DNA from 3 places in the Ochrobactrum teleogrylli genome. Region 3 is predicted to be linked to each of the others. Evidence: riboswitches for the same ligand, from Rfam matches in the RefSeq annotation. Region 3 holds a riboswitch; each other region holds the start of a gene.
What was found. Region 3 has a riboswitch for cobalamin ahead of WIX40_RS01200 (CbtB domain-containing protein). Riboswitches for the same ligand answer to the same signal wherever they lie in the genome.

Region 1 (10,542 bases), 1.3 Mb from region 3:
CGCATAGCGTGTGTCTTATTCGATCAGAACGGGACATTTCTGGCACGATTAGACAAGAAAGGGGGCCAGTCCGCTGCTTGTGCCGCAGAAAGGCCCGAGCGGATGAATAAAAAACCCCGGACAAGCCGGGGTTTCAAGCTACTGCCGCCGTCTGGTATCCCAGAAAAGCATCGATACGACCCAGAGAAACGCAAAGAGGATCGTTCCCTCAATCAGAAAATACCAATGCATTGCCATTCCCTCATACAGGAACGCGGCCACCGCCATTGCCATGCGAAATCATCCACGGCATGGCGGCTTCAGGTTTTTCGAGAATATTTCGCTTTCGCGCAAATCCTTCAAATGCGTTTTGCGCCACGATCAGCGGCTTTTGTCCGCTGTGAGCGTCGCAACAGGCGCTCCATGCCACTTCATAGATGATATCGCGATCATCCTGTGGCCATTCATAAAGAAAATCGATTGCGTCGATCGGGCCTGCAATCTCCCTGATTAGAAATTTGCCGTCCTTCACAAAAACAGGACTGTCAAACAAACGGTCGCTCATCGGAACCTCCATTTGATCGAACGATAAAGTTGGAATGACGGCTTCGATTTAGTAATCGCTCCGACGGTTTCAAGAACCCCACAGCATGAATTTCAGCAAAACTCAGCGCGCAAAACAGCACGCTTCGCAGATGCGAGGCGCGTGTTTTTTAGCGACTATAAGAGGCGGCAGGCTTCAGCTGCAGAGGGGCGCGGACCTGCTGCATGTGCAGATCAGTTTGTTGGCAAGCAGCGCGCTTATTTTCTTCGTTCAGCCATGTCGAAATACGACAGATGACGTATGGCGTTTCATCCGGCTTTGTCGTCCTCTGTGTCAAGATCGTGCACGTCACCTGCACGGTCGTTTCTGTGTTTGGCGAATTGCTGGCGAGACCAGCAGAGGAGGGCATATGAAAGCCATAGCGATAATAGCAATCGGATCGATGATGGTGTCTGGCACTGCGCTTGCTGCGGCACCGGTCGTGGGCGCACAAAAACCTGCGGTAGCGACCAGCAAGGAAAACGGTAAGCCTGTTTTGCTGGCGGTCGGACCGACGCGAAATATAGGTCCAGGCAAAATATTTGGTACCAAAGGCGCTTAGCAGAGGCATTTGCCCCGGTTGACAGCGGGGCAAGTCTTCTATGGCCCCATTCGTATACCAACGGCATTGCAGCGGGATTGGACAATCCCGCCGTGAAGCCGTTGTCGCTTGCGCGAAATCTCGCTAAATATGGGGCCACAAACGGGTGCACTTATGGGTGCACAAATATCGGATCGTGTTTGTAGGACCTCGCAATGATTGGATGCCTGCCGCCGCTTATCCTGCTGATTTTAGGGGCTGGCATTGGGGCATTGATCGGCGGCAACACCGATGCCGTCTATGGCGGTTTGATTGGTTTGGCGATCGGCCTCGTCGTAATGATCGTTCTCATCTGGATTCTGATGAAGGCCCGCAACCGATAGGCTCAGAGGCGCGCGTCGTCCTCATGTGCGCGCACTGGTGATAGCCTTTCATGGGCGCAGAAATAGTGAACTATCTCTGGCAGTTTTCTGTGCAATATTAAAAATATAACTATGCGTCATCTGTTACAGGAGTGGCGCATGCAGCGTATCGTTTTATCAATATTCTTATTGTTTTTAAATTTTCCTTTGGCCAATGCTGCGGACAAGGCCGCGGGGGTTCAATATACAAATATAGACAAAAGCTTCACCTTTTTAGGCGGTGTCGGCTACGCTTGGGTCAAGGCGGACGAAATCGTCTACAATGGCGGAAACCGCATGAGCCATTTGTTTTGGCAGTCGCAAATGCCTGTGCTGACCGGCGCTTTCAGGGCCGATCCCATGAAAAATATAACTGTGGTTGGCCGTGTGAAAATCGGGCTGGGTGGCACCCACAAGATGGAAGACTACGATTGGTTAGCGCCATATTTGAAAAGTTATGATTTTGATGACTGGACAGATCGTTCGGTTAGCGATGAGACAGATCTGGATCGTTACATCAATCTGGATATTGCCGTTGGGCATGATTTCGAGATCAATCAACATAACGTCTTCAATCTGCATGGCGGGTTCAAATATACGAATGTGAAATGGACCAGCGGTAACTCGCAATATGTCTACAGCGAAGAGGGATTTCGCGATAAAACGGGCGTCCTCTCTGGGAAGGGGATCAGCTACGAGCAAAGTTTGCCAGCGCTGTTTGTGGGCGGCGAATGGCGTTCAACATTCGAAAAATGGTCTTTTTCGTTGCTGGGGCGCGTAGGAGCAACTGTCGCTGCCAAGGACATCGACGATCATTGGCACGGGGATAAGCGTTTTACTGATACGTTCGGAAGCCGGGCGTTTCTGGATACGCAGGCCGAAGTCGCTTATGCCTTTACCGAGCGCACAAATGTCTATCTCTCGGCGGCTTATGAAAAATACTTCCGCATGAGGGGCGACACGATGATGGAAAACAGAACAACGGGGGAGGTTAAGAGCTTCCCCGATGATGCAGGCGCCGGCTTGCAGGCGTTCACGCTTGGCGGCGGCCTGAAAGTCAGTTTCTAACATTGCAAAAAGAAAATCGGCCAGAGTTTTGCTCTGGCCGATTTTTAGAAACACTGAGGCTTGCGGCTTACCGGCCAGCGAGAATGCCAGCGATGATTCCCGTTGCCGTGGTGACCAGCAGGAACTGGTTGTCAACCTTCACCCAGCGCTGGCCCGGACCCGGACGGCGCAGACCATAACGCTTGTAGTCGCGCACTTCCGGCTGGCGGCGCCAGTCATTGTAGCGCTGGCCCTTGGACCAATGCTGACGGCCATGGTCGCGCGGGTCTTTACGACCGAATTCCTTGCCATGCGGCGGACGCGGCTTCTGGTCCATGCGGTGCGGACCCGGCTTGCGCTGATAATCCTGCGCCTGTGCGGCCAGCGGTGCGCCGATGAAGGAAAGGGCTACGGCTGCAAGAATGACTTTTTTGAACATCATGTTCTCCTTTGCTGTTGGGTGGACACTATTGGGAGACGAATGAACGGAAGATGAATGTCTGCATTTTGAAACATTAAATAAAATCAATGTGATATTAACGCTTTGTTAACCATGGCTTTATGCGCTTGGGCATACCGCCAAATGGAAACAGAGCCACTTGACCTCAGCGCAATGCGAACGTAATAGTATTACGACGGTTCCCCGACCGAGAGTGAAGGGGATTAATAGGGAACACGGTGAGGACGACCCGAAAAGGGACCGAGACCGTGGCTGCCCCCGCAACTGTAAGCGGATTGCTGTTCATCCTCGTGACGCCGACGGGCGTCATGCCACTGTGTTCAACCGGCGAAAGCTGAAAGACACGGGAAGGCAGATGGAAGCGATTATCTGCAAGCCAGGAGACCTGCCGTCATAGGGCCTTTGGGCCATCATTATCCATTGTCACGGGCGGGGATGCCCGGAGCAGGAGCAGGTTATGACAGCACATCGCGCCGCAAGGCGCTTTCTTTCATCGTCATCCATATCCCCGGATATCTCCGTTTGCTCACGGCGTCTTATCGCCGTCGCTTGCTGACGTGGCCATTTCTCTCACCATTTCGGGGTTTCCCATGACATTGCACGGCAAGACGTCGTTTCGCATCGCTTTATGCGCTCTTTTTCTGTTTGCAGGCGCGCCAGCACTGCAGGCGGCGGAAACGCAATATCCGCTGACGCTGAAGAACTGCGGACGCGACGTTACATTCAAACAGGCCCCGACGCGCGCGGTGGCTGTCGGTCAAAGCAGCACGGAGATTTTGTACAGCCTTGGTCTGGGTGACAAGGTGGTCGGTACGGCGGTGTGGTTCGGCCCGGTACTGAAAGGCTTTGAAGAGGTCAACGCCAAGGTCAAGCGACTGGCCGATAACGACCCGAGCTTCGAAAGCGTACTGGCGCAGAAACCCGATATTGTGACGGCGGATTTTCAATGGCATGTCGGGCCGAATGGCATTGTCGCCAAGCCGGAGCAGTTCGAGGAACTGGGTATCCCGGCCTATACCTCGCCTTCGGATTGTGTCGGCAAGGATAATTCCGGCGGCGGCGACGGCGTGCGCACGGCCGCTTTCACCATGGATATCGTCTATCAGGAAATCGGCGAGCTGGCCGCAATCTTCAACGTGCAGGATCGCGGTGAAAAGCTCATTGCCGAGCTGAAAGGGCGCGAAGATGCGGCGCGCCGCAAGATTGGCGCCAGCGGGGCCAAGCTTTCCGCTGCGGTGTGGTTTTCCAGCACGCAGATTGACGCCGATCCCTATATCGCCGGAAAATTCGGCGCTCCGGCCTATATCCTGTCGGCGCTCGGCATCAGGAATGTGGTCGACAGCCAGGAAGAATGGCCGACCATCGGCTGGGAAACCATCGCCAAATCTGGCCCGTCGATGATCGTGGCAGCAAAACTCGATCGTCGCCGCTATCCGGCGGACGATATTGCCGTGAAGCGCAAATTCCTCGAAAGCGATCCGGTGACAAGCCTGATGCCTGCAGTCAAGGACGGCCACGTCTTCGACATGGATGCGCAGTCGATGAGCACCTCGCTGCGGGTGATTGAGGGCATCGAAACGCTGGCGGCGGCCATCGCTGCCTCGGACCTCAACAAATGACGGCATTGGTAGCCATAGGAAGGCTTCCGTTCAGCAACAAGCTGAGCGCCGGGGTTCTGGCGCTCATCCTGCTGCTTGCCGCCTTGTGGCTGGGCGCAGCGATTGGCGAAACCGCCATACCGCTCGATGTGGTGGCGAAGACCGTCGCCAACCGCCTGTGGCATGCAGGCTATGTGCTCGATCCCATCGATGAGGGCATTGTGTGGAGCTATCGTCTCAGCCGTGCCGTGGTGGCGGCATGCTGCGGGGCGGCGCTGGCGCTTTCCGGCGTCGTGCTGCAATCGCTGCTGCGCAACTCGCTGGCTGATCCGTATATTCTGGGCATTTCCGCCGGGGCCTCGACCGGGGCTGTCAGCGTCGCCATTCTTGGCATCGGCGCTGGCGTTCTCACTTTGTCGCTTGGCGCATTCATCGGGGCGATTTTTGCCTTTGTGCTGGTGTCGCTGCTGGCGTTGAAGGCGGGGCGGGGCAACAGCGCGATCATTCTGGCCGGTATTGCCGGATCGCAGCTTTTCAACGCGCTGACCTCGTTCATCGTGACCAAGGCGGCCAATGCCGAGCAGGCGCGGGGCATTATGTTCTGGCTGCTTGGCAATCTGTCCGGCGTGCGTTGGCCGGATGTGACGCTGGCGCTGCCTGCTTGCCTGATCGGGCTGGTGGTCTGCCTGTGGCATGCGCGTGCGCTCGACGCCTTCACTTTCGGCGCAGAATCCGCTGCTTCGCTCGGCATTCCAGTGCGGCGTGTTTATGCCGTGCTTATTGGCGCAAGCGCCATGATGACGGCGGTTATGGTCTCCATTGTCGGGTCCATTGGCTTTATTGGCCTTGTCATTCCCCATGCGGCGCGGATGGTGGTGGGTGTCCGGCATGGCGTTTTGCTGCCCACATCCGCTTTGATCGGCGCGATCTTCATGATCGCAGCAGACATCGTGTCGCGCATCATCGTGCCGGGACAGGTGCTGCCCATCGGTGTGGTGACGGCGCTGGTCGGCGCTCCGGCCTTTGCGCTGCTGCTTGGGCAAAGGAGGGCGCGGGCATGATGCTGTCGGCACAGAATCTTTCATGGTCGGCAGGCAGCGTCGAAATCCTGCGCGGCGTTTCGCTCGATGTGATCGAGGGCGAGTTTCTCGGCATTATCGGGCCGAACGGTTCCGGTAAGACCACGCTTCTATCGCTGCTTTCAGGTCTGAAGCGCCCGCGCAGCGGTACGGTTTATCTCGGCGAGGCGCCGATTGAACGCTTCAACCGCCGCGAGATTGCGCGCTTGCTGGCGCTGGTCGAACAGCAGGCGGAAACGACCGAGCGCATCACCGCCCGGCAGGCAGTGGAGCTTGGGCGCACGCCTTATCTCGGTACGCTTTCACCATGGTCTGCGGAGGATGACGCCATCGTCGATCAGGCGCTTGCGCATGTGGACATGTCGCATCTGGCCAAACGCAACTGGCACACATTGTCGGGCGGTGAACGCCAGCGCCTGCATATTGCCCGCGCTCTGGCGCAGCAGCCGCGCATCCTGTTGCTGGACGAGCCGACCAATCATCTCGATATCGGCCACCAGATCGGCCTTCTCGATCTCGTCCGGCGTCAAAGTCGAACGATAGGCCTGACGGTAGTGGCAGCGCTGCATGACCTCAACCATGCGGCCATGTTCTGCGACCGCATTGCGGTGATGGACAGGGGGCGTCTGGCGGCGCTGGGCGCGCCGCGAGAGGTTTTAACCGTGGAACGCATTCGCTCCGTGTTCGGTGTCGATGTGGAGGTCGAGCATAGCGGCGAGCGCGGCTGTCATATCCGTTACTGCGCCTGCGCCGCCTGACGGCTTACAGCGCCGCTTTCAACCGGCGCTGTTCCAGACCGAGCCCCAGCTCTTCCGCCCGCGCGATGATGGGCGCAAAGCGGCGCTGCTTCTTTTCCTCGTGATTGGAAGCAATATCGGCGATGCGATGCTTCAGGAACGGGTTGAGAAAACGATTGCGCACGGAAACCACATAGGCTTCCGCTTCCGCGCCAAGCCCGTCTGCTGCGAAAACCGGTAGCACTTCCTCACGCCACAGGGCTTCCAACTCGCTGCGGATGGTTTCATCCTGCATGGCTTCCAGCACGATTTCGTCTTTCGGGCGATTGCCCTTCAGCCAGCGTTCGGCAATGAAACTATGGCCGAGATTGAGCAGATAAAGCTTCAACCGCTCATAGCGCGCCAGATCGTCGGTGACGACGATATCCTTGTGACGGCATGGCAGCGTCTGACCGTCAGCCTGTTCGATAGCCCAGATCGCATAGGGTTCGGCGATGGCGCCGACCGGTTCGATGGCCTCGGAGACGATGCGGTCCACCAGACTATTGGCAAAGATGCATCGCGTTTCCAGCCAGTGGGCAAAGCTGTCCGGCAGTTTCCAGTCCTGCGTCAGCCTGATCAGAATTGCGCGCAGCTTGTCGCCATTGCGGGAGATCAGCTCGCACGGAAAAATCGAGAGCGGTGCATCCGGGTTGTTCTGCCAGCGATTGTGCAGCAGCACGAGCAGCTTGGCCGGAAAGCTTTTCGGCAGGGTCAGCGGATTGGCGATGAGCGATGCGTCGTCGCTTGCATCCAGCTCATAACCCCTGTCGCCGGTGTTCGAGAGGATCACCTGGACCGTCGCGCCGAGATCGAGAATCGCGGCCCAGTCGGTATGCGCGGAATAGGCAGCGGTCACGCCCCTGGCGTTGTGCTCTGTTTTCGACGGCTTGCCATCGACCAGACCACGGATCACGACCGGATAACCCTTGCCCTCGTTCAGTGCGGCGATGCGTTGCGCGCTTTGCGGATTGGAGGTGGTCTGCACCACGGCAATCGTGCCGATTGCATCGCCCGTTGCCAGCGCTTCGGCGACGAAGAAATCGGCATGGGCGAGCAGAAAACGGCTGGTGCCGAACTGAAGAATCACTGGCTTGTCTTGCATGGAATGCTCCCGAATTTGCAGGTCACAACTAAGCAATCCGCACTAAATTGGTCAAGCCAATAGGCTTTATAGCCCAAAAATAGCGTTGAACTTTTCGGTGGTACTGCGCGATTTGCCGCATTTTCGCACCGATTCAGGCATATTGCGCTTGGGGCTGACCGGAATTATGGTAAGGCCAATTTGGGAGCGACGATGAGCGACTTTGCGGCCACAGCGGAACCCCGCAGGCTTTACCAGCAGATTGCCGACCGGGTGAGAGGTCTCATTCAGGCCGGGCAGTTTCCGGCGGGAAGCAGGCTTCCGGCTGAGCGCGAGCTTGCCCAGCAATTGGGCGTGTCGCGCCCGTCGCTGCGCGAGGCGCTGATCGCTCTCGAAATTGCCGGCAATGTCGAAATCCGTATGGGTTCCGGCATTTATGTCAGCGCCGAGCCGGAAAAGCGCGTTGTGACGCAAGGCGTTTCGATCGGCGAAAGCCCGCTTGAAATCATGCAGGCGCGCGAGTTGATCGAAGGCAGTTTGGTGGTGATGGCCTGTGCGCGCATGACGCCGGAGACCTTGGCTGCCTTGCGCGCCACGCTCGACGAAATGCGCGCCCAGGTGCATGTCGACCGCCGGGCGATGGAGCTTGACCGGCAGTTTCACCTGTTGCTGGCCGAACAGGCAGGCAATTCGGTGGTGGTACGAATTATCCGCGATCTCTTCGATGAGCGGCACAGCCCGCTGACGTCGCAGATCAGAACACGGTTTGAGAATAACGATACGTGGGTTCTGGCTTTGGCAGAACACGAAATCGTCTATGCAGCGCTGGAGGCGAGGAATCCGCTTCAGGCGCAGGCGGCCATGCGAACGCATCTGGAGCAATCCAAGCAGCGTTGGATGGATAACGAGCCGCGCGACAGGTCGCCTATAGCGACATGACCGCGACGACATGAATTGGGAGTGAGGTCAGACCCATGAATATTTCCGTTTCTCCGGCTGCCGCAGCGCCGGTCATTCTCTTGCATACGTCCGACGATGTCGCGGTTGCGCGTATTTCCGTTCGTGCTGGCGACCCCATCGGTCTGGAAGGCATCAATGCACGCGAACTGATCGGACGCGGCCACAAGGTGGCGATCCGCGCCATTCCAGAAGGCAAGGAAGTTCTGAAATACGGACAGGTCATCGGCGTTGCCACCAAGGACATTGCGCCCGGCGAGCATGTGCATCTGCAAAACCTCGCCATGCTGCCTTCCGAACATGAACACCAGTTCTCCATCGATATCGAAGAACGCGGCATGTTGCCGGAAGCCGAACGCCGCCATTTCATGGGCTATGATCGCGGCGCTGGTGGCGTGGGCACGCGCAACTATATCGGCGTCATTTCCTCGGTGAACTGTTCGGCCACCGTGTCGCGCTATATCGCTGACTATTTCAACCGCATGGGCGGTCTCGACGGATTCGACAATGTGGATGGCGTTGTGGCGCTGACCCATGGCAGCGGTTGCGCGCTCAACACCAAGTCTGAAGGCTATCGCCTTTTGACCCGCACCATTCAGGGTTATGCCAAGCACCCGAATTTCGGCGGTATCCTGCTGATTGGCCTTGGCTGCGAAACGAACCAGATCGCGCCGATCCTTGAACATTACCGCATGGAAGAAGGCTCGCGCCTGCGCACCATGACGATTCAGCAGCATGGCGGCACACGCAAGACCATTGATCATGCGATTGCCGAGATCAAGGAAATGCTGCCGCTGGTCAATTCGGCGGTGCGCACCAAGCAGCCGTTGTCGAAGCTGAAAGTGGCTCTGGAATGCGGCGGCTCGGATGGTTATTCCGGCATTTCGGCCAATCCGGCGTTGGGCTATGCCTCTGACCTGATCGTGCGTAATGGCGGCACGACGGTTCTGGCTGAAACGCCGGAAATCTATGGTGCAGAACATCTTTTGACGCGCCGCGCCGTGACGCCTGCGGTGGCGGAAAAGCTGCTGCAGCGCATCGACTGGTGGCGTGATTACACGGCGCGCAATGGCGACGAACTCAATAATAATCCATCGCATGGCAACAAGCTTGGCGGCCTGACCACCATTCTGGAAAAGTCGCTCGGTGCCGTTGCCAAGGGCGGCTCGATGCCGCTCAAGGCGGTCTATGAATTTGCCGAAACCATCACGGAGCCCGGCTTCGTCTTCATGGATACGCCGGGCTATGATCCGGTTGCCGTGACAGGACAGGTGGCGGGCGGCTGCAATGTCATTTGCTTCACCACGGGCCGTGGTTCGGTTTCCGGCTTCAAGCCCTCGCCCTGCATCAAGATCGCCACGAATTCCGAAATGTACGAGCACATGAAGGAAGACATGGATATCAATTGCGGTGGCATCGTCACCGGCGAGGAAACCATTGAGGAATCCGGCACGCGCATCTTCGAATATATCATCGCGGCCGCCTCCGGCGAAAAGACGCTGAGCGAAATCTACGACTATGGCGACAATGAATTCGTGCCATGGCAGGTCGGCGCCGTTACCTGATCCGCATCTTTCAATCTGTAACCGACAGGAATATCCGATGGTCAAAGCTCTGCGTATCGAGAGCGAAAACGTTACCCGCTTCGCCGAAATCGACGAAGCGCCGCTGCTCCCCGGTCATGTGCGCGTCAAGGTGCGCCATGTCGGCCTGTGCGGCAGCGATTTGAACACCTTCAAGGGTCTCAATCCGCTGGTGCAGCTGCCGCGCATTCCCGGCCATGAAATCGGCGGCGAAATCATCGAGGCCGGTGCGGGCGTCAGTGCGGCCTATGCCGCAGGCAAGCGCGTCATCGTGCTGCCCTATACGAATTGCGGCGAATGCTCGTCCTGCCGCAAGGGGCGTCTCAATGCGTGCCGCTACAACAAGACGCTCGGTGTGCAGCAGAATGGCGGTCTGGCCGACCAGATCGTGCTGCCAGCCGAAAAGCTGATCCTCAACGATACGCTGGAACCACGCCATTTGGCGCTGGTCGAG
Region 2 (10,542 bases), on a different contig from region 3:
AAAGGCGGATGCTTGAAATTCAGACGCCCCATGGTCTGGTAGCCGAGCGGATCGCGCTTTTCCAGAACGACGGAATCGTCGCCGTCGAACAGCGGGACCAGATCGACCGGCACCTGCTCCATGTAATCGACTTCGCCGCTCATCAGCGCGTTGACCGCAGTCTGCGCGTCGGTCATCGTGACCCAGCGGACCTTGTCCACATTCACGATCTTGCCCCCGGCCATCCAGCTCGCAGGCTCTTTGCGCGGGACGTAATCCTCGTTCTTGACATAACTGACGCCGACGCCTGGCTGGAATTCCGCAGGCACGAATTTGAACGGGCCCGAACCGATATGTTCGGTAATCGCCGTATCGGCGGGGGTCGCAGCGATGCGGGCTGGCATGATGAAAGGCGGCAGGGCCGCCTGCTTGGACAGCGTATCGAGGAACGGCGCGAAAGGTTCCTTCAGCGTCCATACCAGCGTCTTGTCGTCGGTGGCCTTGAGCGACTCCGTGATGTCCATGATGAGCTGGCCGCCCGCGTCGCGCTTGGCCCAGCGTTGCAGTGACGCCACGGCGTCGGCTGCGGTGACAGGTGCGCCATCGTGGAACTTGAGACCGTCACGCAGCGTAAAAGTGTAGACTTTCTGGTCGTCTGAAATCGTCCAGTCTGCCATTTGTGGCTGCGGTTTGAAATTCTCGTCCACGGCGATCAGCACATCATAGATCATATAGGCATGATCGCGTGTGATATGCGCCGTCGTGATAACTGGATCAAGGATACGCAGATCCGAATGCATGACGGCTGTCAGGGTTGTTTCAGCCCATGCGTTGCTTGATAAACTGCCAGCACCGAGTGCGATCAGAGAAGCGGCTATTCCGTATTTCAACCGGCGAAGAATGGGACCGGAGGTGGGGGATTTGAAAAACAGCATTTATGTGGTTCCTCTGAAGGTTTTTTCTTTATTTATGGATTGAATTCTTTCCCTAGCGGCTCGAGCCGGATGCCCGAGCGAAGATGTTTCCATGATAGTTGGGCCGGGCTCAGCGGCATGGCTCCGGGAGCCGTGCAGACTAAAAGTTTCTCGGCAATCGGCGCGAAATCTGCGCGAAAATGGACAGAGCTTTTATTGACAAGAATGGCTTCCTGTTCCGGCTCTATACCCACCATGCGATACAGGGCGCGGTCGGCCATCTGCGCCAGATTGGTCGTCACGACCACGCGCGTGCCGCCAAGCCGCAGACATGCTGATGGTCCCATGTTGAGCCACGTGCCGCCATAATAGGGCCCGGTTGCATGGGCTTTCCCGTCAGACAGTTTCTCGACCTGAAACCGGGCTGTGAACGGCTCGTCGCCGGCTATCCCGGATTTGCCGCCCAGCGAAATTTCAATTTCTGCTCCCTCGCCAGCGCGATGGGCGAGTGCCGCCGCCTCCGGATCGTGCATGCAGCCGATGGATGCCCTATTGGCACCGCAGGCCACAAGTGCCCGGAGCATTCCTGTCGTGTCGGAACTGCCTCCGGCGCCGGGATTGTCCTGCGTATCGGCAATTACTATGGGTCGCTTTGCATCGCGGGAGAGTTCAATCGCCTTTTCGACCCCTTCCTCGGGTTGATAGGCAATGCCTGCAAACGACCCTTCCGCCGCGGCCAGCGCATTGGCGATGGCGTCCGCGCAACGCTCAACCGCGGCGTGGTCCCAGCCATAGGCGAAGACAGAAGGGCCGCATTCAGCAAAATCAGCGGCGGGAAACCCCATGAAAAGCGAGGCTGTCAGCACATTTTCCGGCAGGTCAACCGTCATGCCATAGAGGGCCTTGGCGGGTTGCTCGTCCGTGCATTGCCAGGCAATCGGGATGAGATAGTCGCCCTGACGCATGGTCTTGTGCCAGCCATGCGGCCAGACATCCGATTTATCAATCAGGGCTTGCAACGCCTTGGCCGAACGATAACCGGTTTCAGCCATATCGACATGCGGATAAGTGCGGAAACCGACCATCACATCGGAAAGTTCGAACATGCGCTTTGTAATGTTACCGTGCAGATCGAGCGCGACTGCAATCGGCTCTTCCGGGCGGACGACGCGAATCCGCTCAAGCAATTCACCTTCACCGTCATCGACATGCGCAGCAACCATTGCACCGTGCAGGTCGATGAAAATCCCGTCGAGCGGACCACAATCCTTTAGCCCGGCAACGATTTCCGAGACGATGGTTTCATAAGCATCTTCTGTGACCAGTGCAGACGGTATGGCCCCTGCCCACAGGATCGGCACAATTTCCCATCCCGCTTCATGGGCAAATTTCAGTGCACCGGCAATGCCCAGATTGACATCTTGCGCGTGATCGACAATCGCGTCACCGCGCGACAGCGGAATATAACCGCCACCTTGAACGAATGCCGCCATATCGGCTGGAGCCGCAGCAAACGTGTTTGTTTCATGCAAAAAGCCAGCGACAGCCACGCGTTTTGACACGAGCATACTCCCATTTCATAGATTTGCCCCCTCGGGCAGGAACGTGTATCTGTCAGCGATACATCTATATCTATTTTTATCTTAGGGACCAATTTTGGTACTTGTCAATCCTTGAACGGCGACTAAAGATTTTTCCCATGAACACATTTCGAGACCTGGGCGGCATCTCCACTTTTGACCCCGATGAGGGGGAAGCCTATAATGAAGATCCATTGTTCCTGCGCTCTGTTGCGCGGACCGTGGCTGTCATGATGGCGTTTCAGAAGGCACGGCATCCGCTGTCGCTGAGCCAGATAGCGACTGCAGCTGGGATCGATCGAAGCGCAGCCCAGCGCATCGTCCATTCACTGCTAAAACTTGATGTGATCGCCCGCGATCCCGCAGATCGCGGTTACCTGCCGGGCTTGCGCATCCTCGATATGACTCATGATCTGTTGCGGCTCAATCCGATGCTACAACGCGCCAACCCGATCATGTTGGAGCTCCGTCGCCGCGTGCGTGAACGCGTCGATCTTTCGCTTTTCGACGATGTCCGGGTTGTCTACGCCGTGCGCATGCCATCAAAGCACGAAATCTTCAGCGCGACGCTCGTCGGCCATGCCGTTCCGACCTATTGCACGGCGGGTGGCGTTGCCATTCTTTCACGACTGCCCGACGAAAAAATCGCGGATATCGTCAGCCGTTCCGACCTGACGCCTTTCACGCCCCATACGATTCGCTCTCTGGAAGAGGTGATGGAGCAGGTGAATGCCACGCGGGAACGCGGGCATTCTGTCTTGTGTCGCCAGCTTCTGCATAACGAAGTTGCTATTGGCGCGGCCATTCTTGATGCGGGCGGAAATCCGGTCGGCGCAATTCATGTGGCTGGCAGCCTGCAGGAATGGTCGGCGGAAGGCTTCAGCGACAGTTTCGGACCACTCGTCGAAAATGCCGCACGCACCGTTTCAGAACGCCGGTGACCGTTTGGGTAAGCTAATGCCAATGGATCGGAAAGAGAGCTTTACGTTCTTAAAATAGAGCCCCTCTAAAAGAATGCCGGGCCATAGGCCCGGCATTCTTTGCGCTTGGGAGGCAATATGATCAGTCTTCCTTGATCATGCTGTCCTTGCTCGTATCCCGCATACGGAGATAGACGATCAAGGAAATGCCGATCATGACGGTGACGTACCAGTAAAAGCCACGTTCCCAGCCGCCATTCTTGAAGCTCAGCGCGACATACTCCGCCGTGCCGCCAAACAGTGTATTGGCGAGAGCATAGGGCAGCGCCACGCCAAGCGCACGGATATGAGCCGGAAAAAGTTCTGCTTTTACTACTGCGTTGATTGAGGTGTAACCGGTCACAATGATCAGTGCCGCCATAACGAGAATCCCGGCAGTCCATGCATCGCGGGTCTGTTCCAGCGTGGTGAAAATCGGGTAGGTGAACAGCACGCCAGCCGCACCGAAGGCGATCATCAGGGGCTTGCGACCGATCTTGTCCGAAAGCGCACCGGCTATCGGCTGCAGGCACATCAAGACAAACAGTGTCACGGCATTGATCTGGCTTGCCACTTCACGACTGAAGCCCGACGTGTTGACCAGAAATTTCTGCATATAGATCGAGTAGGCATAGAAGGCGAGCGTACCACCAGCGGTCAGAAGCATGACCAGCGCAGTTTCCTTCGGATGGTACTTGATCAGGGTCCAGAAGCCCGATTTTGGCGCATCCTTCGCTTTCGCGTTCTTGAAGCTTTCGGTTTCCGCAAGGCCGCGACGCAGCCAGAAGACGACAACGGCAAGCAGAGCGCCAATGAAGAATGGAATACGCCAGCCCCAGGCTTCCAGCGCCGAGGTTTCCATGGTCGATTGCAGAACGATCAGGAGAAGAATGGCCAAGAGCTGGCCGGAGATCAGCGTCACATATTGGAACGATGAGAAAAAGCCGCGACGGTCTTTCCCCGCCATTTCAGAAAGATAGGTGGCGCTCGCACCATATTCGCCACCGACCGACAGCCCCTGCATCAGTCGTGCGAGGACCAGAAGGGCTGGCGCGACAATTCCAATGGTCTCATATCCAGGGGTGAGCGCGATGATCAGCGAACCAGCACACATCAGTGTCACGGAGAGTGCCAGACCAGCCTTACGGCCCTTGCGGTCGGCATATATGCCCATGATCCACGCACCAATCGGACGCATCACGAAGCCGACGGCAAAGACGGCTGCGGCGCTTAAAAGCTGCGCGGTCTGGCTGTCGGAGGGGAAGAAATGCGGTGCGAAATAGAGCGTGAAAGCAGCATAGACATACCAGTCGAACCATTCGACCAAATTGCCGGTAGAACCACCGATGATCGATTTAAGCCGACTGTTGGTGCTCGGCGCATCACTCCGTTCGGATGTTATTGAGGCCATTATTGTTCCTTCACATGTCTCGATATCTGAGGATCAACCCGTTGCAGAAGCGCAGCTTCGTTGCGCTGCCAGTCGGGTTCTGTTGTGTTGAGGGTTTTAAAAGGCTGTGGTGCCGGACGGCTTGAAAACCGAAGCCGGATTGTCTGAAATTGTGAAAGGAGGGTTCAGCTATGAACCGCGCTCCGCCACAAAAGCGCCATTGGCGTTGAGGAAATTGAAGTCCCCGTCCGGCTAACTTTAGGCGGGCATTGATATCGCTGCATAGGTGAACCCCTCCTGACGAAACTCCCATTTTCGTGGTGGCGATAAGATGCGGTACGCGGATTTCAATCGCCATAGAGCGGCGTTAAAAAGTTTAATTCTTTGAAATTATTTGAAAAAGATGGTCCGCGGCTGCGTAAGTCTGCATAGTTTGTGCAAAAATCTGCGTGACTTTGCGTTGGATATTGCATAATTCTGCACAAATGAAGATGTCCCGAAACGCGGTGAAACTCCTGCTTCTTGCTTTTGCTATTATGTTGGCGGCGGGTTTCTGGACGGCTGCAAAACTATGGACGGAGCAGGGCGCGACCGAACGGTTGCGTCAGAACGCAACACTTGTTGCGCGTCAGCAAACACGTCTGATCGACAGTGAGCTGGCCAAGTTTCGTCTCCTTCCTGTCGCGTTGAAGGAATATAGCGATCTGCGGGATGTGCTGGCAGGCGGGGCGCAGGACGCCGTCGCGCGCTTGAATGCCAATCTCGGTTTTCTGGCCCGTGAGATCGGCTCGCCTATCATCTATGTCATCGCCCGTGACGGTGTCGTTATTGCCTCATCGAATGCAGGCACGCCGGAAAGCTTTGTTGGACGCAACTATAGCTATCGCCCCTATTTTCAGGGCGCCATGGCTGCCGGTGACGCCGAATATTACGCCATCGGCGATCTGAGCGGACGTTTTGGTCTTTTCCTTTCCAGGCGCATCGGTGATCAGACCAATCCGGTCGGCGTGGTGGTGGTGAAATTTGAGTTTCACCGGTTGGTCACTACATGGACGAACGATCCGGGTCAGACCTTTGTGATTGATCCACGCGGAATCATTCTGGCGTCGACCGATATGCCGGAAGCGCTGCGGTCTTTCCAGCCGATTACCACCGCCGAACGGACGAAAATTCTCCAAAGCGGGCAGTTCCATGCCGCCGATCTCCAGCCGAGCCGTTATGCTTTTGAGTCTGGAGGGGTGATGCGCGGACCTTCCGGCGATCCGTTCGTCGTCGTTGAAGAACCCATTGCCGGGACCGCGCTGAAACTGGTCCATATCGAGCCGACCGCACCGTCCATGCAGGCGGCCCATGATCTGGCGCGACTGATCACCGTTGCGGCGATGCTGGTGGTGTTTTTGCTTGCCGCTGCCGTCTACTGGCGCATGACGCACGCTGCGCGTGCAACTGCTGATCGCGCTGCGCTGGAAAAAGCTGTCGCCGAACGCACGGCGGAACTAAGTGCCGAGATGATCGAGCGCGAGCGCGCCGACAAGCGCTTTCGTGATGCCCGTGAGGAGTTGGCGCAGGCAAACAGGCTGGCCTCGCTTGGCTCGATCACTGCGGGCCTTGTGCATGAAATCAATCAGCCGGTCGCGACCATCCGTACGCTGACCGAGAATGCGCAGCACTATCTGTCCAAGGGCAAGCTCGACAAGGTTGCCGCAAATCTGACGACCTCCGTCGATCTGACGGCGCGCATCGGCTCCATTACGCAGGAGATGCGCCGCTTTGCCCGTCGACGCGGCAGCGTTGCGCGTCCGATACCACTGAACGAACTGGTCGATGGCACGATGGTGTTGATGGGCGACCGTTTTCGCAATGCCAATGTACCGCTGGATATGCCGGAGCAATCAGAATTGATGGTGTTCGCCTGCCGTATCCGCTCGGAACAGGTGCTCGTCAATTTGCTGCAAAACGCGCTCGATGCGGTGACGGCGCAGCCCGATCCGCATGTCGCAATCATCATCGAGCAAGACGATGAACAAGTGTCGTTGATCGTTGCAGATAACGGTCCGGGTATTGATCCGGAACTGGATGATGAGATTTTCAGCCCCTTTGTCACCGGCAAACCGGACGGGCTTGGTCTTGGGCTCGGTATCGCGCGCGATCTGATGACGGAACTGGAGGGAACGTTGCGGGTCGTTCCTTCACCACTGGGTGGTGCGGCTTTTGCTGCGACGTGGAAGCGGGTGCATAAGGACGGTGAGCATGACGGAAAGTGAACCCTTGCGCGTGATGCTGGTCGATGACGATGCGCCGTTTCGCACGGCCCTTGCGGATTCCTTCGAGATTGCCGGGATCGATATTGAAACCCACGGCGATGGCCAGTCGGCGCTAGCCAATCTGACCGCCGATTTTCCCGGCGTTGTCGTCACCGATATTCGGATGCCGCGTATCGATGGCCATGCCGTTATGGAAGCGCTGCTGGCGCGTGACCCCGAATTGCCGGTCATTCTGATGACAGGCCATGGCGATATCGGCATGGCCGTCACGGCGCTCAAGAAGGGCGCCTTCGATTTTATTGCCAAACCCTTTGCAGCCGATCACCTGATTTCCAGTGTGCGCCGTGCGCTGGAAATGCGCCGTCTGGTGCTGGAAAACCGGCGTCTGCGCCGTGCTGCGGCGGAAGCCGAGCAGGATTATCCATTGCTGGGCGAAACGCCGGTCATGGTGCGGCTGCGCGACACGATTCGCCAATTGGCGAGCGTCGATGTTGATGTACTGATCGAAGGCGAGACTGGTACGGGCAAGGAACTTGTCGCCCGACTGTTGCATCGCTGGAGTGCGCGCCATGCTCGCGGCTTCGTTGCGATTGATTGCGCTGCGCTCCCCGATGCGGTTGCAGATGACGTCCTGTTTGGCAATCGTATTCAGCGCGGCAGGATTGCCGATGCTGATCGGGGTACGCTCTTTCTTGACGAGATCGACAGCATGTCGGTCAACCTGCAAGGCAAGTTGCTGCGGGTTGTGGAGGAGCGCGAGTTGCCTTCGCTGACCGGAGAGCCTCGTGCTGTCAATCTGCGGGTGATTGCGGCCGCCAAAGGCGATCTGGACGGTGCCGTTGCAGCGGGGCGTTTTCGCTCTGATCTTTTCTATAGGCTAGAAACGGTGCGGTTGCGCATTCCGCCCTTGCGTGAACGCCGCAAGGATATAGGTCTCCTTTTTGCCTATTTTCTCGACGAGGCCGCCAGCCAGTTCGGGCAACCGCGCCCCGCAATCGATGCAGCCATCGAGTCACGGCTCCATTCCGACGACTGGCCGGGCAATGTGCGCGAGCTGCGCAATTATGCCAAACAGGTGGTGCTTGGCTTGCGGCATGACCCTGAACATGAACCGAGCACATTGCCGTTATCCGAACAGATGGATCGGTTCGAGGAAGGGGTCATCCGCGCCACGCTCGAACGATGCAATGGCGATGTGGGCGTTGCTGCTGAAGTGCTGCAACTGCCGCGCCGTAGTCTCTATGCAAGGCTGCAAAGGCACGACATCGATGCCTCGTCGTTTCGTCGTCGCGATTGACGTATTCGCCCACCGACGCGCGTTTTCCGCAACTATCTATTGACCGATTTTTAACTTAGACTACTATATATAGTGTTCTAGGTTCTTTCGATTCGATGGGTCGAAAGCTAAGAGGGAATTCGGTGAGTCGCCGCCATGAAGGTTGAGACGAAGCCGAAGCTGCCCCCGCAACTGTAAACGGTGAGTTCTTGTTGATCATGTCACTGGCGTAAGCTGGGAAGACCGACAAGGGCGCTGACCCGTGAGCCAGGAGACCTGCCTTGAGCAATGAACGTCCACGGGCGGGGTGTCCGGTTGGTGTGCAGTCATTGAGGCGAGTTGTGCTTCTTGCCGATTGCTACCCCGAATACCCGCTCACAAGCTTCGGGGTGAAGTCCATGTCTGACACATTGTGCAGTTTGTATTGTCCTTTCAGTTCAGGACCACCTTTCCAGAGGTGATTTTGCGCGGTCCAGTGGTGCTCATGCATCGCTGACTTTCCCCATTTTGTCCGTCTTCACGCGCATGTCCCGTGCGCGAACGATCTTTTATGCGCATCTGTCCCCCATACGGCGGACGGGTCCCAGTCAGCTTGCGCCCAATCCAGTGAGGAAGAAATGAACGTTACCGTCTATAGCAAACCCGCCTGCGTCCAGTGCACCGCAACAACCCGCGCCCTCGACCGCCAGGGGATTGATTATCAGGTCATCGACATTTCTGCAGATATGGAGGCTTTCGATCTCGTGAGGGGGCTGTGTTACCGGCAGGTGCCGGTCGTCGTGGCCGGTGAAACCCACTGGGCCGGTTTTCGCCCGGATATGATCAACGGCCTTTCGTGACCGTGGCTTCGCCATGAGTTCTGCAATGGGTCTCCTTGTCTATTTTTCCAGTCGCTCCGAGAACACGCACCGTTTCGTAGAGCGGCTTGGAATGCGCGCGAGGCGCATTCCCATCCTCCAAAGGGGTGAGGATGACACGAGCCTGTTGCAGATAGACGAGCCATTCGTGCTCATGACGCCAAGCTATGGCGGCGGTGGAACCAAGGGGGCGGTGCCAAAGCCCGTCATCCGGTTTCTCAACAATGCGGGCAATCGCTCGCTGATCCGCGGCGTGATCGCCGCGGGCAACAGCAATTTCGGCGAAGCTTTTGGCATAGCCGGCAAAATAATCTCCGCCAAATGTCAGGTTCCCTATCTTTATCGCTTCGAGCTTTTGGGAACCGATGAAGACATTGGCAATGTCAGGAACGGGATGGAACGATTTTGGACACGGCCGACACAACCCTGATCCGCGAGCGCGATGCAGAGCCGATTGCGGAGGACGCGCCACAAGCGGCAGCGTCGAACAGCCCCAAGCCCGTCAAATCTACGGATGGGCTGGACTATCATGCGCTGAACGCAATGCTCAATCTCTATGACGATGAAGGCAACATCCAGCTGGACCGTGACCGGCAAGCTGCGCGGCAATATTTTCTTCAACACGTCAATCAGAATACGGTCTTCTTCCATAATCTGCGGGAGAAGCTGGATTATCTGGTAACCGAGAACTATTACGAGCAGGCCGTGCTCGACCAGTATTCCTTCAATTTCGTGCGTGATCTTTTCGATGAGGCCTATGCGAGAAAGTTCCGTTTCCCGACATTTCTGGGCGCCTTCAAATATTACACCAGCTACACGCTGAAAACCTTCGACGGGAAGCGCTATCTGGAGCGCTATGAAGACCGCGTCTGCATGGTGGCGCTGGCATTGGCGCGCGGCAGCGAGCAACTGGCGCGTGACCTTGTCGATGAAATCATTTCCGGTCGCTATCAGCCTGCAACGCCGACATTCCTCAATGCGGGCAAGAAGCAGCGCGGCGAACTCGTGTCCTGTTTCCTGTTGAGGGTGGAGGACAATATGGAGTCCATCGGACGTTCCATCAATTCCGCATTGCAGCTTTCCAAACGCGGTGGCGGCGTGGCCTTGAGCCTGACGAATATTCGCGAATCCGGCGCGCCGATCAAGCAGATCCAGAACCAGTCTTCGGGCATTATTCCCGTGATGAAGCTTCTGGAGGATTCATTCTCCTACGCCAACCAGCTTGGCGCACGACAGGGAGCCGGTGCGGTTTATCTGCATGCCCATCATCCCGATATCATGCGCTTCCTCGACACCAAGCGCGAGAATGCCGATGAGAAAATC
Region 3 (10,542 bases):
GCGATCTTGACGCCGTTGTTCACAGCGCAGGCATGAAGTGCTTCCAGCCCATAGGGCCAGTAGGTTTCACCGCCGATAATGCGCACGACAATCAGCTTTGCATGACGCACCGTCCGCTCGACATAAGCATCGACGGACATAGGATGCGTCAGGCTCAGAAAACTGGCGAGCCGCAGGCTTGGCCCGTTTGGCTCAGCGCGGTGCGCCTGCGCAAGACTGGCCAGCTCCGTGTCGGCGGCGGAAAGGAACAGAATGTCACCGGGCGTCTGGCCGAGATCGACGGCCTCATTGCCGTCGCTGATCGTTCCTTTCTGGGCAAGCAGAAGATGCATTACAAAACTGCGTCTTTCACGGCCTTGGTAATGGCGGTTTCATCGATCTCATGCAGGCCGATGACAACGAGACGCGTCGAACGGGCTTCATCCTTGCCCCATGGGCGGTCGAAGTAATGCTCGATACGCGGGCCGACAGCCTGCACCACTAGACGCATCGGCTTGCCGGGCACATCGACAAAGCCCTTGAGGCGCAGAACATCATGGTCGGCGATGATGGTCTTCAGCTCTTCGGCAAAAGCCTTCGGGTCCGACACGGAACCGGCCTCGACCACAAAGCTCTCGAATTCATCATGATCATGCTCGTGACCATCGGCATGATGAATTTCATGATGCGACTTGCGGTTGGCGATATCGTCTTCCGTACCAACGCCAAGACCAAGCAGCACATCAGCGCCAAGCTTGCCGAAGCTTGCAGGCACCATGTTGACGCGGCGCGACGAGCGCTCGGCAACATCCGCCTTCACGCTATCGAGGCTTGAGGCATCGATCAGGTCGGCCTTGTTGAGCACGATCAAGTCGGCCGCATGAATCTGATCTTCAAACAGCTCTTCCAGCGGGCTTTCATGGTCCAGTGATTCATCGGCGGCGCGCTGCGCATCCACCTTGTCATGATCATCAGCGAAGCGGCCTTCGGCGACAGCGGCGGCATCGATCACCGTGACCACACCATCCACAGTCACCTGCGTCTTGATTTCCGGCCAGTTGAAGGCAGCCACAAGCGGCTGTGGCAAAGCGAGGCCGGAGGTCTCGATGACGATGTGATCCGGGCGATCCGCGCGGTCGAGCAGCTTGGTCATGGTCGGGATGAAATCGTCCGCAACGGTGCAGCAAATGCAGCCATTGTTGAGTTCGATCACATCTTCCTCGCGGCAGGTTTCGATGCCGCAACCTTTCAGAATACCGCCATCGACACCAAGATCGCCAAATTCATTGATGATCAGCGCAATGCGCTTGCCATTGGCGTTTTCAAGCAGATTGCGGATCATCGTGGTCTTCCCCGATCCGAGAAACCCGGTAATCACGGTCGCCGGTATCTTTTGGCCCTGCATAAAATTATCCCTTCATCTTGAGCGGCAAGCCCGCCGCCATGAAATAAACTTCGTCTGCCGCCGCAGCGATGGCCTGATGCAAAAAGCCTGCATGATCGCGAAATTCCCGCGCCATGCGGTTTTCCGGCACGATGCCAAGACCCACCTCGTTGGAGACGAAAACAACCGGCCCGCCCAGCTCAGAAAGCGCGGTCACCAGATCACGCCCTTCCGCAGCAATGTCGCGTTCGGCCATCATGAGATTGGTGACCCACAAGGTCAGGCAGTCAACCAGCACAAATCTGGACGATTGTGCCTGTTGCAAAAGCGCGCCCTTCAGCTCGAACGGCTCTTCGACTGTTTGCCATTGCGTGCCGCGCCGGTCGCGATGCACCGCGATGCGACTTTCCATTTCTCCGTCGAAGGCCCGACCAGTCGCCAGATAGACCGGCTGAAGCCCGGAGGCTTCAACCAGTTTTTCGGCATAGGACGATTTGCCTGAACGGGCTCCGCCAAGAACAAAGGTTATTTTTCCGGGCAGAGCCATGCTTTCAGCCTTCCAGTTCCGATGAGGCGTAATGCTGGATGAACCAGCCAAGCGCCAGACCAATCACCGCCCACATGAACAGGTTCGTCGCCAGCGAGGCGACCGCATATTGCGACGCAAGCAGCGACGGAATAGGCGACGCAATATCCTCAGGATGCGGCGCGCCATAGAGATGCGGCGCAATAATGGCGATGAGGCCGAGCAGTTTTGCCCAGATTTCTCCGCGCAGCACGATGAGATAAAGGCCGACGCCGCTGAGAACAACCGTCGAAATCCACCAAAGCTGGCGCTCTGCAAGATCGTCGGCAGGCATGGCTGGCAGTTCCGGCGACAGACCGAGCGCAGGCAAGAATGCCACCGCAAAGAAACCGGCCATGCCCCAGTAAAGCCCGTTCTGCACGGTGATCGGGCGACCAATCAGCAGCGCGATACCGCCAAGCAGCAGTGCAAAACCGGCACCCGCAACAAGATTGGCGAGGATTGTATTGCCAAGGCGACCGAAAGGCAGTTCTGCTCCGGCTCCTTCTTCCTCCGGCGCGGCAGTTGTCGCATGGTCATGGGCAGGCGTCTCAGCGGCGTGTTCATGCGGCGCGGCTTCCGCCGGTCCGTGGCTATGGCCGCCGCCCGCCTCTTCGTAAACTTCCGCCTGAATGATCAGCGGCACGGTTTTGAGATACATGGCAGGCGTCACCAGAAGCCCTGCCAGAAGGCCCGCAGCAAGCGTGGCCAAGAGATAACGGATCAACATTTCAATTCCCCAGCTGCAAAGCCCGTCGGTAGCAAACGCTATCCGACGCTCTGCAATGTCAGCTTCCTAGAAAAACAGACATATGGTCATTTCCCCATGCAAACCGGCCAAGGGCGCGGCTCACAATGTCGATGCAAAGCATCAATGGCAGGGAAAACCGTAAGAATGGCGGGTATCATGCGCTGAATCGTGCAGCGCATCCGAATGCGCAATGCCAACGCCATAGATAAGAAACGCGCCGAGAAGCAGGGAGACCACCGCCGTACCGAGGCGCGCAGCCAAAGGCAGGGGAATAGTAGCGGAGACAGAATTATTCATACGTGCAGCCATGACAACCTCCGTGCAGGCAGCAGGGAAAAACCTCCCATGGGGCGCGGGTAAAATACCCTTCTGCAACAGGCAGGTCTCCTGGCTCGCGGGTCGTCGGTAATGTCACCGCCTTCCCGGAACGTGATGTTCCAGTGGCTGCCGGTTGCCCGGCTTGGCTTCATTCCTCTCCGCTCTACAGTCGCGGGGTCGGCTGCGATAGAAACGCCCTGATTGGGTCCGTCCTTCGCATTCCCTCTTGGTTTCACCAGATTCGTCCGGCGAAAACCTGTCACATGCGCGGACATTAAGCCTTTGCTGATAGGCCGTCAATCAGCGCGAGGGCGCAGAAATTGCCCCTTGCGCCGAACCCAGCGGTCGATGGTCTCCGCCTTGGCATTGATCCTGGGCCAGAGCCACAACATCACGCCCACCACCAAACTCCATGCGATCACCACATCCGATAGAAAATGCGCGCCCATGAAAACACGGTTCATGGAAATCAGCATGAGGATTGGAATGAAAATCGCGGCGGACATAACGCGCCAGCGTTCAGGAACGAATATTAAAAGCGACAGCATCGCAGCCGCAGCAGCGCCCTCTCCCGACGGAAATGAGCAGTTTTTGCTACATGTCGCAGCCATCTGCCAGGCCGGTGTAAAATTCATTGAGCCGCCAAATTCCAGCAGATGTCGTGGCCGCGCTCTTCCGATCAGCAACTTCAGGCTTTGCGTTACGATGCCTGGGCCAAGCGCAAAGGTCAGAAGCACATAAAGCACCTTGTGAGGGGCGATAGAAAGGATGGGGCGCCGCCACAACGCGTAGAAACCGATCAAAACCAGCATTGCAGCCAGCAACCAACACTGACTGACACGGTGGAAATCCCTAAGGGCGACCCAAGCCGGTGAATTCGACGCGGAAAAATCCCCGTGTTTGAAAAAATATCGGCTGGTAATCAAATCGACCTGAGGCGAAACAATGAACAATGCATTGACCGCCAAGAGTGAATATACGTAGAGATGACGGCGAAAAACAATATGAGGATTTTGATATAAAAACCTCAATATCAAAATAGCCTCATTATAATTTTAAATATATTTTGAATGAAACGAGATGGTAAAAATGCCAGTATAAATTTTTATACGATACAGTATATTAGAATTATCTGAAATTTATATATAATTAAGATTTATTGTCATATCAGACCAAAAAATAGCCCTGATACGTGAAACTATCGAGACTGAACGAGTACAGTTGTGTCAGATCAGCGAAAACAACGCATCGATATCGAGACAGGCTTCCAGCCCTTCCGCCAGTTCATCCAGCGCCGCTTCGACGCTCAGGCGGTAATTGCCTATTCCGCCCTCAACACCTAGCGCTGCGAGAAATTGCTGCCGAAAACGATCCGCACCGAAAACACCATGTAAATAAGTGCCCATGATGCGGCCATCGGCAGATATCGCACCGTCATCATGATTTTCGATGCGCGCGAAAGGCCTGAACATATCCGCACCTGTCGTGCGGCCAACATGAATTTCATATCCCTCGAGCGGCGCATCATAGAGCAGCGAAGTCGCCTTCACATTGCGGACGACTTTTTCCGGCTCCATGACCGTCTCGATGTCGAGCAGCCCCAGCCCTTCTGCTTCGCGCACCTGCCCTTCGATACCGTGCGGGTCATGGATGCTGCGCCCCAGCATCTGAAACCCGCCGCAGATACCCAGCACATGTCCGCCCCGCTTCACGTGCTGTACCAGATCGCGATCCCAACCGTTTTCACGGAAAGCCAGCAGATCGGTGATCGTGGATTTCGTTCCCGGCAGTACAACCAGCCCGGCATCGGGCGGAAGAGACGTACCGGGCGGCACCATGACCACCTCCACCGCAGGCTCGGCTTTCAGCGGGTCCAGATCGTCAAAATTGGCGATGCGCGGCAACATCGGCACCGCAACTTTTAGCGCCTTGTCAGCACTGCGCACGGCGCGCTCCAGAACCACCGAATCCTCGGCAGGCAATCTGGAAACCGCCTTTAGCCACGGAACCACACCGAACGAGCGCCAGCCGGTGAAGCGTTCGATTGCTTCCAGCCCGTCATCGAACAGAGAAATATCACCACGAAACTTGTTGATGATGAAACCGCGCACCATGGCGCGGTCTTCGTCCGACAAAATTGTATGGGTTCCGACCAGAGAGGCGATCACCCCGCCCCGATCAATGTCGCCGACCAGCACCACCGGCACATCTGCCTGCGTTGCGAAACCCATATTCGCAATGTCGCCCGCCCGAAGGTTGATTTCCGCGGGCGACCCCGCACCTTCGATCAGCACGAGATCAGCGCCTTCACTGACGATGGAAAAGGACTCCATCACCGACGCCATCAACTGCGGCTTCAATTCCTGATAATAGCGCCCGCGTGCCTCGCCACGCACCTGACCCTGCACCACGATCTGGCTGCCCATATCTGTCTGAGGTTTAAGCAAAACCGGGTTCATATGCACCGAGGATGGCACGCCCGACGCCAGTGCCTGCAACCATTGGGCACGACCGATTTCGCCGCCGTCGTCACTGACAGCAGCGTTGTTCGACATGTTCTGAGGCTTGAACGGGCGGACCTTCAATCCGCGATTGCGCGCCACACGACAGAGCCCAGCGACAAGCACGCTCTTGCCGACATCAGACCCCGTTCCCTGAAACATAATTGCCCGTACCATAGGACCTGCGTAGCCGAAACGGCAAGCCATGGCAATCTGGGTCGCAGCCTATGCTTTACAGCACATCCGAAGCGTTCAACGACACACCTTCTATGCAAAAATGCGCATCAGTTTATTACAAATGTGAGCAAGATTATTCCAATAGAGCGTTGGCAGCCATCCGGTCTTATGCTCTAGTCCACAACAGAGGAGCGGTACTCAACTTTCAAAGCTGAGGGAGGAAACCATGGATGCTGCCGAACAAAACCAGTTCGAGCTGAATGAAGAACAGCTTGCCATTCAGGAAATGGCGCGCGGCTTCGCCAGCGACCGGATTGCACCCCACGCGCTGCAATGGGACCGCGACAAGCATTTCCCGGTTGATGCACTCCGCGAGACCGGATCGCTCGGCATGGGCGGCATTTACGTCCGCGAAGATGTTGGCGGATCAGCGCTGAAACGCATGGATGCAGTGCTTATTTTCGAAGCGCTCGCAGCGGCCTGCCCGTCATTCTCGGCCTTTGTTTCAATCCACAACATGGCTGCGTGGATGATCGACACATTCGGCAACGAAGCGCAACGACAGCAGTTTCTGCCCAAGCTGACAGCGATGGACTGGCTTGCCAGCTACTGCCTGACCGAACCGGGGTCCGGCTCGGACGCCGCCGCCCTTCGCACCCGTGCGACGCGGGACGGCGATCAATATGTCATCAACGGCGCCAAGCAGTTTATTTCCGGCGCCGGAGAGACTGACATCTACGTCACCATGGTGCGTACCGGCGAGGACGGTCCGAAGGGTATTTCCACCCTCATTGTGCCGAAAGATGCACCCGGCCTGTCGTTTGGCGCCAATGAATACAAGATGGGCTGGAACTGTCAGCCGACGCGAACCGTCATTTTCGACAACTGCCGCGTGCCGGTGGAAAATCGGCTTGGCAATGAAGGCACCGGCTTCAAGATCGCCATGGCGGGTCTTGACGGCGGGCGTCTGAATATAGGTGCCTGTTCGCTTGGTGGCGCGCAATCCGCGCTCGACAAGGCGCTGGAATATTGCGGTGAACGCAGAGCCTTCGGACAAACGATCGACCGTTTTCAGGCCCTGCAGTTTCGCCTTGCGGACATGGAGACGGAACTTTCGGCAGCGCGCCTGCTGCTTTATGCCGCCGCCAGCAAGCTCGACCGCAAAACCCACGATGCTGGCAAATGGTCGGCGATGGCCAAGCGGTTTGTGACCGACACGGGCTTCAATGTCGCCAATGAAGCGCTGCAGCTTTTTGGCGGTTATGGTTACCTTCACGATTATGGGATCGAAAAGCTGGTTCGCGACCTGCGCGTGCACCAGATTCTGGAAGGCACCAACGAAATCATGCGCGTGATCATTGCAAGGCATATGATCGGGCGCTGAACAGCACTTATACGGAGGAGTTTATCATGGCCACTATCGCATTCATCGGCCTCGGCAATATGGGCGGCCCGATGGCGGCAAATCTGGTCAAGGCCGGACATACGGTGCGCGGCTTCGATCTGTTGCCGCAGCATCTTGAAGAAGCCCGCGCCAATGGATTGCAGATCGCCGCGAGCGCGGTGGAAGCCGTGGCCGACGTAGACGCAGTTATAACCATGCTGCCCGCAGGCAAGCATGTTCTCGCCGTTTATGAGGAAATCGCGCCTACGGCCCGTAAAGACTCGCTTTTCATTGATTGCTCCACGATTGACGTCGATTCAGCACGCAAGGCGCATGCTCTCGCTGCCAGCCACGGTCACCTCTCCATCGATGCGCCGGTTTCGGGCGGCACCGGCGGTGCAGCCGCAGGCACACTCACTTTCATGGCGGGCGGCAGCGACAAGGCCTTCGAGCGTGGCGAACCGATCCTCAAGCCAATGGCTGGCAAGATTGTGCATTGCGGCGGCGATGGAGCCGGACAGGCCGCCAAGATCTGCAACAATATGATTCTCGGCATTTCGATGATCGGCGTCAGCGAGGCCTTCGTGCTGGCCGAAAAGCTCGGCCTTTCGCATCAGGCGCTTTTCGACGTGGCCTCAACCTCGTCGGGCCAATGCTGGTCGCTCACCACTTATTGCCCTGTCCCGGGGCCGGTGCCGACCTCCCCCGCCAATCGCGACTACAAACCGGGCTTTGCCGCAGCACTCATGTTGAAAGACCTCAAGCTATCGCAGGAAGCGGCGAAAAGTGCGGGCGCGGAAACGCCGCTTGGTGCCCATGCCGAAGCGATTTACGCGCTTTTCGACGGTGAAGGTCATGGTGGCGAAGATTTCTCCGGCATCATCAATCATTTGCGGGCAAAATCCGACGCCAAGTAAAAAAACATCACATCCGTGAAAAACTTGCCCAAAAAAGGCAATGTTTAGATTTGCTTAATCGTCTGCTAACCGTACGGTAACGATGTTCGGATAAAAAGGAGCTCGAGACAGGCTGAGCCTCTCTCGATGCTCCGGATCTGGTATTGCGTACCGGAGCTTTATGTATCTCTCACCAGCGTTTAGTCCGGTGAGATTGCCATGCGTAGTTGGCAAAACCGTGCGCCGAAAGGCAGCGCGGTTTTTGCCGTAAACGAAAATTTTATCAAATATTGTCCTCATATTTCGATTGATTGGCGCTACCCGGATTGAAATCCGAACATAATCCTGTGACATGTAGCAGCCTGTTTGCGCCCATCCGGGCATTTCGTTCAGCATCGGGACTTCAAGCTTGACCGCATTAAGACAAACCGCGTCTACCGCAGACAAAGAAATATTGGGACTGCCTTGGGCCGTTCTTTTTATAGTGTGCTATTTCGTGCTTCAGGCCGTTCTGGTGACTTATATCTCCAACGGTGCCGGGCTCGATGACGCGGAACAGCTCGCCAATATAGGCTATCTCGACTGGGGTTATGGCGGTTCGCAGCCACCACTCTATACCTGGACGACCAATCTTGCCGCCTCCGTGCTGGGCACGTCGATGCTGACGCTTCAAATCGTGAAGTTCGGCATGCTGGCAAGCCTGTTCCTCAGCGTCTTTGGCGCGATGCGGCTTTTAGGGTTTTCGCGCGCCGTGGCCTCGGCCAGCATGCTCGGCCTGTTTCTCATTCCGCAAATCGGCTGGGAATCGCAGCGCGCCTTGACCCATTCGGTGGCTGGCACGGCGGGTTGCGGATGGACCTTCCTTGCCTTTGCCTGGCATATGCGCAAGCGCAGCGTTATTTCGGCTGCCCTTCTTGGCGTTGCCATGACCGCTGCACTTCTGGGCAAGTTCAACGCGTCGTTCTTCCTCATCATGGTGATCATAACTGGGCTTTCAGTGCCCGAATATCGAACTGTGCTGCTGTCGAAACTTTCGGCTGTCACCCTGCTTGCCTTCGCGATCTGTGTCGGCCCGACGGCAACATGGATGTTCGCGCACAAATCGAGCGTCATCGCCCGTTCCGGCAAGTTGCAGATGGGCGCATCGGGCAATCCGATCTTCGACCGGCTGAACGGCATTGAAAGCTTCGTGGAAGCGGCCTTCCTGTTCTCTGTGCTCGCCCTGGCAATCGCGGCTATCATCGCGCTGATCCATTACAAAAAGCGCACAAAGCCAACCACGCCCTACACGCCCGGCGAGACATTCATGCGTCGCCTCGTGCTTGTCGGCTTGCTCGTGGTTTTCGTCGGCGTCGTTGCTACCGGCGCCAATGACGTCAAGGACCGCTGGCTTCAGCCAGTGCTGTTTCTGTTGCCGGCTGTGCTGGCATTTCGTCTGGAGCGCTTCCGTATCGGCAAGCGCCCAGTCATCGAATATGCAGCAATGGGCGCGCTGGTTGCGCTGCTGGTTCCGCCGGTCCTGTCCTATTATCTGGTCTACGGCTCCAGCATGCCGCCCTACGGTCAGCTGGATTATCGTCAGCTTTATACGGAAATCAGCAGCCACGGACATTTCAGGACCATCGTGGCCGATAATGCGCAGATACCGGGCAATTTCCGGCTCTTCGATCCGTCGCTGAAAGTTGTCCACCCGGAAACGCCCGATGGGGCCAAGCAAATCACAGCGCCAATTCTGGTCATGTGGTTTGGCGACGCTACGCCCAACGCCCACATTGCGAATCTTCTGGCGAATGCCGATATCGCGCTGCCGACGACGGGCATCTTCACGACGAGCATCGCTTATAAAACACGCCCGGATATGCAGATGCAGGTGGGTTATTTTCTGGTCAACGCGCAATAATGCGCGTCGCGAAAAAGGCCCGGGAGCATATCCCGGGCCTTTTGCTTAAAACCTTATTCAACCGTTTCCTGAACGGCATTTGCAGTGCCTTTTACATCGCGTCCGACGCCGCGAACCGTATTGGCGCAAGAAGCCAGTGTGAAGGCACAGAGAACAATAGCAACCGGGACAAGGCGGGTCAGTTTCATAGCGGTCTCTCCGAATAAGGATGTCGTTACAGCCCAAACCAATGGGCACACATGCTTGTATCGTGCCAGCATTCCATCGGCCCACCCCGGACCCCGCCTCTGTCAGCTGGCGATGAAGCCGTTTCATCCGGCTGTCATAGAGGAAATCTAGCGCAACATTTCGGCCTGACAAGAGACGGGATTACTTAGACCCACAAGTTCTTGTGAGATGTATCAGCAAGAACGAAAAGTCTCGAAGCGGCCCGTCCGACGATAAGCTTCGAACACATTGCGCAAGTTCTCCGCCACTGCATGGATATGTGGTCCGGCTTCCGGCTTTATGATCATGCCAAGCTGATAGCGCCCCAGTTCCGGCAGGCCATGTTCCGAACCCAGCGCGACAATGCCTTCGCCAAGCAAGGTCTTCGCGAAAGGCGCGATGGCGAGATCGGCCATGATGGCGGCGCGCTGCCCGGTAGAATGCGAACTCATATAAGCGATGCGATAGGGACGCCCCGAG

Region 1: linked by a shared signal. The riboswitch ahead of WIX40_RS07145 (ABC transporter substrate-binding protein) and the one ahead of WIX40_RS01200 (CbtB domain-containing protein) in region 3 are both predicted to bind cobalamin.
Region 2: linked by a shared signal. The riboswitch ahead of nrdH (glutaredoxin-like protein NrdH) and the one ahead of WIX40_RS01200 (CbtB domain-containing protein) in region 3 are both predicted to bind cobalamin.

The regions. Positions count from the first base shown of each region.
Region 1 is NZ_JBBHKQ010000001.1:1,527,433-1,537,974, forward strand. It holds gene WIX40_RS07120 (DUF982 domain-containing protein) at 242-544, opposite strand; gene WIX40_RS07125 (hypothetical protein) at 933-1,124, shown strand; gene WIX40_RS07130 (hypothetical protein) at 1,319-1,486, shown strand; gene WIX40_RS07135 (omptin family outer membrane protease) at 1,625-2,572, shown strand; gene WIX40_RS07140 (RcnB family protein) at 2,640-2,990, opposite strand; cobalamin riboswitch at 3,171-3,418, shown strand; gene WIX40_RS07145 (ABC transporter substrate-binding protein) at 3,602-4,630, shown strand; gene WIX40_RS07150 (FecCD family ABC transporter permease) at 4,627-5,670, shown strand; gene WIX40_RS07155 (ABC transporter ATP-binding protein) at 5,667-6,446, shown strand; gene WIX40_RS07160 (mannitol dehydrogenase family protein) at 6,451-7,569, opposite strand; gene WIX40_RS07165 (FadR/GntR family transcriptional regulator) at 7,762-8,487, shown strand; gene WIX40_RS07170 (D-arabinonate dehydratase) at 8,523-10,070, shown strand; gene WIX40_RS07175 (zinc-binding alcohol dehydrogenase family protein) at 10,108-10,542, shown strand, end outside.
Region 2 is NZ_JBBHKQ010000002.1:962,454-972,995, forward strand. It holds gene WIX40_RS21995 (ABC transporter substrate-binding protein) at 1-914, opposite strand, end outside; gene WIX40_RS22000 (M81 family metallopeptidase) at 947-2,461, opposite strand; gene WIX40_RS22005 (IclR family transcriptional regulator) at 2,593-3,414, shown strand; gene WIX40_RS22010 (MFS transporter) at 3,536-4,843, opposite strand; gene WIX40_RS22015 (sensor histidine kinase) at 5,308-7,086, shown strand; gene WIX40_RS22020 (sigma-54-dependent transcriptional regulator) at 7,073-8,383, shown strand; cobalamin riboswitch at 8,446-8,660, shown strand; gene nrdH (glutaredoxin-like protein NrdH) at 8,980-9,201, shown strand; gene nrdI (class Ib ribonucleoside-diphosphate reductase assembly flavoprotein NrdI) at 9,227-9,649, shown strand; gene nrdE (class 1b ribonucleoside-diphosphate reductase subunit alpha) at 9,625-10,542, shown strand, end outside.
Region 3 is NZ_JBBHKQ010000001.1:240,989-251,530, reverse strand. It holds gene cobN (cobaltochelatase subunit CobN) at 1-332, opposite strand, end outside; gene cobW (cobalamin biosynthesis protein CobW) at 332-1,384, opposite strand; gene cobU (bifunctional adenosylcobinamide kinase/adenosylcobinamide-phosphate guanylyltransferase) at 1,389-1,910, opposite strand; gene WIX40_RS01205 (CbtA family protein) at 1,915-2,658, opposite strand; gene WIX40_RS01200 (CbtB domain-containing protein) at 2,800-2,988, opposite strand; cobalamin riboswitch at 3,040-3,272, opposite strand; gene WIX40_RS01195 (phosphatase PAP2 family protein) at 3,294-4,034, opposite strand; gene WIX40_RS01190 (cobyric acid synthase) at 4,224-5,675, opposite strand; gene WIX40_RS01185 (isobutyryl-CoA dehydrogenase) at 5,902-7,059, shown strand; gene mmsB (3-hydroxyisobutyrate dehydrogenase) at 7,086-7,976, shown strand; gene WIX40_RS01175 (ArnT family glycosyltransferase) at 8,470-9,855, shown strand; gene WIX40_RS01170 (entericidin A/B family lipoprotein) at 9,909-10,043, opposite strand; gene WIX40_RS01165 (LysR family transcriptional regulator) at 10,257-10,542, opposite strand, start outside.